2 regions of the Archangium minus genome follow, and region 2 is predicted to be linked to the other one. Evidence: riboswitches for the same ligand, from Rfam matches in the RefSeq annotation. Region 2 holds a riboswitch; the other holds the start of a gene.
What was found. Region 2 has a riboswitch for cobalamin ahead of F0U60_RS28115 (energy-coupling factor ABC transporter permease). Riboswitches for the same ligand answer to the same signal wherever they lie in the genome.
Positions count from the first base shown of each region.

Region 1: another riboswitch for cobalamin. It lies ahead of F0U60_RS42335 (ribonucleoside-diphosphate reductase subunit alpha); the one in region 2 lies ahead of F0U60_RS28115 (energy-coupling factor ABC transporter permease).

Region 1 covers NZ_CP043494.1:10,342,323-10,345,721, reverse strand. The annotation lists gene F0U60_RS42335 (ribonucleoside-diphosphate reductase subunit alpha) at 1-1,785, opposite strand, end outside; cobalamin riboswitch at 1,986-2,198, opposite strand; gene F0U60_RS42330 (serine/threonine-protein kinase) at 2,281-3,249, opposite strand.
Region 2 covers NZ_CP043494.1:6,941,934-6,945,332, forward strand. The annotation lists gene F0U60_RS28105 (radical SAM protein) at 1-606, shown strand, start outside; gene F0U60_RS28110 (NAD(P)/FAD-dependent oxidoreductase) at 603-2,021, shown strand; cobalamin riboswitch at 2,067-2,275, shown strand; gene F0U60_RS28115 (energy-coupling factor ABC transporter permease) at 2,304-3,128, shown strand; gene F0U60_RS28120 (hypothetical protein) at 3,125-3,343, shown strand; gene F0U60_RS28125 (energy-coupling factor transporter transmembrane component T family protein) at 3,340-3,399, shown strand, end outside.

The sequences.
Region 1 (3,399 bases), 3.4 Mb from region 2:
GGCGTTCCAGCGCGCGGAGTCCTCGGGCACCACGTTCCACGCGTCGAACTGGAGCTCGCCGCGCGCGGCCCGCGTCTCGGAGAAGGACGGGTGTGCACCGCGCTCGGCCGCCATGTCCGACGAGACGGAGAGCGCGTGGAAGTAGATCTCCTCGGAGATCTTCCTCGAGAGCGTGCGCGCCTCGACGCTGTCGAAGGGCAGGCGCATCTGGAAGAACACGTCCTGCAGGCCCATCAGGCCCAGGCCCACCGGGCGCCAGCGCAGGTTCGAGCCCTTCGCCGAGGTGATGGGGTAGTAGTTCAGGTCGATCACCCGATCGAGCTGCCGCACCGCCGTGCGCACCGTCCGCGCGAGCTTCTCCCAGTCAAACGTCACCCGGCCCGCGTCGTCCACGGACGTGTGCCGCGCGAGGTTGATGGAGCCGAGGTTGCAGACCGCCGTCTCATCCTTCGAGGTCACCTCGAGGATCTCCGTGCAGAGATTCGAGAGGTGGACGACCCGGCCCGGCAGCGCCGTCTGGTTGCAGGCCCGGTTGGACTTGTCCTTGAACGTCATCCACCCGTTTCCGGTCTGCGCGAGCGTCCGCATCATGCGCCCGTACAGCTCACGCGCCTTCAGCGTCTTGTGCGCGAGGCCCTGCTGCTCCGCCTGCGCGTAGGCGCGCTCGAACTCCTCGCCGTACAGGTCCGTGAGGTGCGGCACCGCCTTCGGATCGAACAGGGACCAGTTCCCATCGGCCTCCACGCGCTTCATGAAGAGGTCCGGAATCCAGTTCGCGAGGTTCAGGTTGTGCGTGCGCCGGGCCTCATCACCCGTGTTGTCGCGCAGCTCGAGGAACTCCTCGAGGTCCGCGTGCCAGGTCTCCAGGTACACGCAGCACGCGCCCTTGCGCTTTCCTCCCTGGTTCACCGCCGCCACGGACGCATCGAGCGTCTTCAGCCACGGCACGATGCCGTTGCTGTGCCCGTTCGTGCTCCCGATGAGCGAGCCGCGCGAGCGGATCCGGTGGTACGCGAGGCCAATGCCACCCGAGAACTTCGAGAGCATCGCGACGTCCGTGTAGCGCTGGTAGATGCTCTCCAGGTCGTCCCCGGGCGAGTCCAGCAGGAAGCAGGACGAGAGCTGCTCGTGGCACGTGCCCGAGTTGAAGAGGGTGGGGGAGCTCGGCACGTACTCCAGCGTCGAGAAGAGCCGGTAGAGCTCGAGGATCTCCGGAACCGTCTCCCCAAGCGCCACCGCGATGCGCATGAAGAAGTGCTGCGGCGTCTCGAGCACCTCGCGCGTCTTCGGGTGCTTGAGCAGGTAGCGGTCATAGACCGTGCGCAGCCCGAAGTACTCGAAGAGGCGGTTGCGCGAGGGGTCGATCGCGTCATTCAGCTTGCGGGAGTTCGTCGTGACGAGCTTCGCGACGCGCTCGTTCACCAGGCCTACCCGCTGGCCAGCGGCGATTGACTGAGAGAAGGAGTGGATCTCCTGCCCGGAGACCTCCTTGTCGATGTACGTCGCGAGCAGCCGCGCCGCGAGCTTCGCGTACTCGGGCTCCTCCAGGGTCAGCGAGGCCGCGGTCTGGATGGAGAGCTGGTCGAGCTCCTTGGTCGAGGCGCCGTCGTACAGGCCGGCAATCGTCTTCGTCGCCACGCGGATGGCATCGACCTGGCGCAGCCCGTCGCAACAACGGCCGATCGCCCGGACGATCTTGTTCAGGTCCGCACCCTCGAGGCTCCCGTTGCGCTTGCGCACCCGCATGGTGGTGGGCGGCGTGGACATGGGGGCCATGGGGACCATGGACTGCGAGCCCTGCTCGCGTCCCGCGGTGTGGCTTCCGTTCAACATGCTCCTCCTCCTCCGTTCGCGACCGTGTTGAGCCGAGGAGGAAAAGGTCTGCCCGCGCCGCGCATGCGACGTGCGATGACTCGCAAGGCCGACCTTCGCCCCCACGGGCGACTGGATCAGATGCGTCCAGGTCGAGCTGCCACTGGATTTCTCCCCAGGGGGCAGGTGCTGGCAGGTCTTCGGGCTCGCGAGCACCCGGCGCATGGCCGGTGCTGATTCCTAATGCCGCCTACTTCCCAGCCTCTCGGCCAGTGTGTGGTGGACGGGTTCGTTCTCGCTTACCGCTGCGGGGCAGCTCCGGATTCACACCGGATTCCCTTTCAAGCCAGAGCGGATGCTCGGGCACCAGCGACGCGAGCCAACGTACGGGTGGACCCCTAGGCTGTCAATGAATCCGGCCGAGCGCCGCGGCCCGCGACAATTCCTTCGTCCGGTGCCGCTTCCGATCTACCTTGGACGGATCTTCTCCCGCTCCCAGAGGGCCAGGGAGAGGGCCTGCTGCAACGAGGGCTGGAGCTCGCGCGGAGCGAAGGGCTGACCTGTGTCCAGCGCCCACGTGAAGAGTGCTCCAGCGAACTCTCCCGCCGTGCGGTAGCGCTGGTTCACGTCCGGCGCCAGCGCCTTGCGGAGGATGACCCCGAGCTGCCGATCCAGCTTGTCCGGGAGGCTCAGCTTCGCCGCCCGGATAGCGGCCATCACCACCTCGGGGTCGTCGCTGTTGCGTGCGAAGGGGTGGAAGCCCAGCACCAGCTCGTGCAGGACGATGCCCATCGAGAAGAGGTCCGAGGCCTGCGTCACTGTGTCCCCGCGCGTCTGCTCCGGAGACAGGTAGTGCAGCTTGCCCGCCGTCACCCCGTCCTCCGGGCCCAGGTCCAACCCGCGCGCCTTGGCCACGCCGAAGTCGCCGAGCTTCACCTCGCATTGCCCGGAGAAGAAGATGTTGGAGGGATTCACGTCCCCGTGGATGAGCTCCAGCGGCCGGCCGCTGCGCGTGCGCGCCTGGTGGAAGTAGGCCAGTGCCCGCAGCACCTCGATGCACACGTGGACACCCACGGCTACCGGAGGCGGGGAGCCCTGGCTCTCGTGCGCCCGGAGCAGCCCCTCCAGGTCACCGCCCACGAGGAACTCCATCGCGATGAAGTAGCGCCCGAAGGCCTCGCCGATCTCCAGTCGGCTCACCAGGTTGGGGTGCTCCAGCAGGCCCATCAAGTCCGCCTCGTCGGCGAAGGCCTCCGCGGTGACGTCCTTGCGCATCAGCTTCAGCGCCACCTTGAAGGGCACGCCCTTCTCGTCCTTCGCCTCCGCGAGGAACACCTCCGCCATGCCCCCTGAGCCCAGACGCGAGCGCAGCACGTAACGCCCGAAGCGGCGCGAGGGGATTTCCACGGTCTTCGCGGAGGGGGGGGCGGAAGACAAGGTGCCTCCAGTCTACCCCGTCACTGCTCCTCCGGTGCTGTCTTCCGTGCCGCCGCGTCGCACGGGGAGGTCCTGCCGTGGACATCCCGGAGGGTAGGGGACTGTCGTCCTGGCGTCGGAGGGGCTCCCTCGCGTCGGTTGGTGGAAGCT
Region 2 (3,399 bases):
AACCTGGAGCTGAAGGACACCCTCGACACCTTCGTGCGGATGGGATTCCACTCCGTGGGCTTCTCGCCGATGTTGAGCTCGCCCACCGGCCAGGACGAGATGGCCCTGCCCGAGCTCGAGGTGATGCTCGAGCAGATGGTCGCCTGCGGGGAGGAGTTCGAGCGCCGGGTGATCACCGGAGAGCGCTACCCGTTCTCCAACGTGGTCAATGCCATGCGGGAGATCCACAAGGGCACGCACCGGCCCTACCCGTGCGGCGCGGGCGCGGGGTACCTGGGTGTGTCGGCAGAGGGCAATCTCGCGGCCTGTCACCGCTTCGTGGGTGATGAGGAAGGCGCGATGGGAGACCTGCGCACGGGTGTGGATCGCGAGCGCCAGGCCCGGTGGCTCGCCGAGCGCCACGTGCACCGACAGGAGCCGTGCAGGAACTGCTGGGCGCGGTACATGTGCAGCGGCGGCTGTCACCACGAGGTCATCCAACGAGGGCGCCCGGCGTGTGACTACATCCGCGGCTGGCTGCACTACTGCCTGGGTGCGTACAGCCGGCTCGTGGCGCGACGGCCCGACTACTTCGGCCTGGTGCCCGAGGCCGCGCACCAACCATGAGCACGGAGCTCCTTGAGACCGAGGTCTGCGTCATCGGCGGAGGGCCCGCGGGCTCGGCGTTCGCTCGCGAGCTGGCGCGGCGCGGGCACCGCGTCCTCCTGGTGGAGCGGCACGCCTTCCCACGGCTCCACGTGGGCGAGTCGCTGACGCCCGGGGTGTGGCCCCTGCTGGAGGCACTCGAACTCCGTGAGGCGGTAATCGCCTCGGGCTTTCTTCCCGCTACCGAGGCACGTGTCCGCTGGACGGACGACGAGACCCGTGTCGCTCGGGCAAGGGCCTCGGAGCCTGGCCTCGCGGTGGACAGGGGCCGCTTTGACGCGCTGCTGCTCGGCGCCGCGAAGGCGGTGGGAGTCACGGTGCTCCAGCCCGCCACCGCGAGCGAGCCCCGGCGTCTGGCACGAGGCTGGGAGGTCTCCGTGTCGAGCGGAGATAGGGCGATCCTCGTCCGGGCCCGCTTCCTCGCCGACGCAAGCGGGCGCGCCTTCGTGCTGGGCGGCCAGAAGGAGCCCACCTCGGCACGGACCCTGGCGCTGTACGGCTACTGGCACTGCGCTCCCGTGAATCACGCGGAGACGCGGGTGGAGGCGGCGCGCGCGGCGTGGTTCTGGGGCTCGCACCTTCCGGGCGGGCTCTTCAACGCCATGGCCTTCGTCGATCCGGAGCTGTTGCGCCAGCGAGGCGTTCGCAAGCCGGGACTGGAGGACTTCTACCTCGAGCTGATGGCGGGCTCGGAGCTGCTGCATGGGCTGAAGGACGCGAGACGGATGGGCCCAGTCATCGCGTGTGACGCCACCAGCTACGCGGACCCGGAGCCCATTGACGACACCTGCATCAAGCTGGGCGAGGCCGGCTTCGGCATCGATCCCCTGTCCTCATCCGGGGTGCAGAAGGCACTGCAGACGGCGCTGTGCGGGAGCGTTGTGGTGCATACGCTCCTGTCCGGCCGGGGAAACACGGCGGCGGCCCTGGCCTTCTACCGGGAGAACCAGCGGCACTCGGTGGAGCAACACGCGGCGTGGGCGGGAGGCTACTACCACGAGCACTCACGCTACCGGGACGAGGCCTTCTGGAAGCGCCGCGCCCGGCCCGCGACAGAGCCGCCCACGCCCGCCCTCCGGGAGGAACTGAGCAGGCGGCCGAAGCACCGCGTGCGCCTGGCGGAGGGAGCAGCCCTGATCGACACACCCTGTATCGTGGGCGAGTACGTGGAGCTCCGACGCGCGTTGAACCACCCGAGCCTCGCCCGCCCCGTGGCCTACCTGGGGGGTGTTGAACTGGCGCCCCTGCTGGAGTGCCTGGGCGACGGACGAACGATCCAGGAGCTCCTCCGCGCATGGACCCGGTGGATTCCTCCAGACCGGGGGCTGGCCATCGCGGGATGGCTTCACCGGCAGGGGCTGCTCGTCGGTGGATGACTATCCATTGACAGGGTCCCGTCCCCTCCGGTACTTGGCCCCGACAACTGAATTCCAGCCATGGGTGCCCACTCTCACGGGCATAACAGGGAAGCCGGTGTGAATCCGGCGCGGTCCCGCCACTGTAAGTGGAGAGCAGCCTCCGAAGTCACCACTCGATGCCCTCGCGTCGGGGAAGGTGGAGGCGGCGCTGAACGTCGTCAGGCGTTCTGAATCCACGAGCCAGGAGACCTACCCAGGCCATTCAACCCCACCTCTCCGCGGATTGAGAGCGAGGTTACCATGCCGGGTATCTCCGGGCGTGGGTGTGGTGCCGCACTGTGGCATCGCGTCCAGGCCCTCCTTCAGCCAGCGCTCCACGCCTCTCGGGCCCCCTCCCGTTTCTGGCTGCTCGCGGCCCTCCTGCTGCTGCCCCACCCCGCCCACGCCATGCACCTGGCGGAAGGACTCCTTCCGTTCGGATGGGCCTTGGGCTGGACCGTCTCCGTCCTTCCGCTGCTCGCGCTCGGTGTCACGCGATTGCGGCAGCGCGTGGCGCAGAACCCGCTCTACTCGCCCTTCGTGGCGATGCTCGCCGCCGCCGTCTTCGTCGTCTCGTGCATGCCGGTGCCGGTCCCCATCATCGGCACCTGCTCGCATCCATGCGGCACGGGGCTCGCCGCCGTGCTTATCGGCCCGGTGATGACGGTGCTGGTGACGTTCGTGGCGCTGCTGCTCCAGGCGCTCTTCCTCGCCCACGGCGGGCTCACCACCTTGGGCGCCGACATCTGGTCCATGGGTGTGGTGGGCGGCTTCGTCGGCTACGGCGTCTTCCACGGACTGCGCGCGGTGCGAGCCCCCCTCGCGGTGGCCGCCTTCGCCGCCGGCATGCTGTCCGACTGGGCCACCTACGCCATGACGTCCTTCGAGCTGGCCTCCGCGCTGCACGGCGCCCAGCCCCTGGGCAGCGCGTTGGGAACACTGCTGCTCTCGTTCCTCCCCACGCAACTTCCGCTGGGTATTCTCGAGGGCGCCCTCACCGCGGGAGCCGTCGTCTTCATCGCCCGCCGTCGGCCCGCCCTCCTGCACTTCCACGCCCTCCCCCCTCCCGCTCCCGCCACGTCATGACGCCACTCCTCGCTACCGCCACGGGCTGGCCGGGCGTCGACGAGCACGTGGTGCTCCCGTTCGCCGAGGCCGCTGGTCGCACCCCGCAGCCACCACTGATCCCAATAGAGGGGGATGTCCTCCTCTTCGCCTTCCTCTGTGCTGGGCTCGTAGGGGGATTCTTCCTCGGCTACCTCTACCGCGCCCTGTTCGTCGAGACGAGGGAACAGACGTGAGCCGCACCTCCCAGCTGCGAGAGCGAGCCGCGAGGCTCGATGCACGCCTCAAGCTG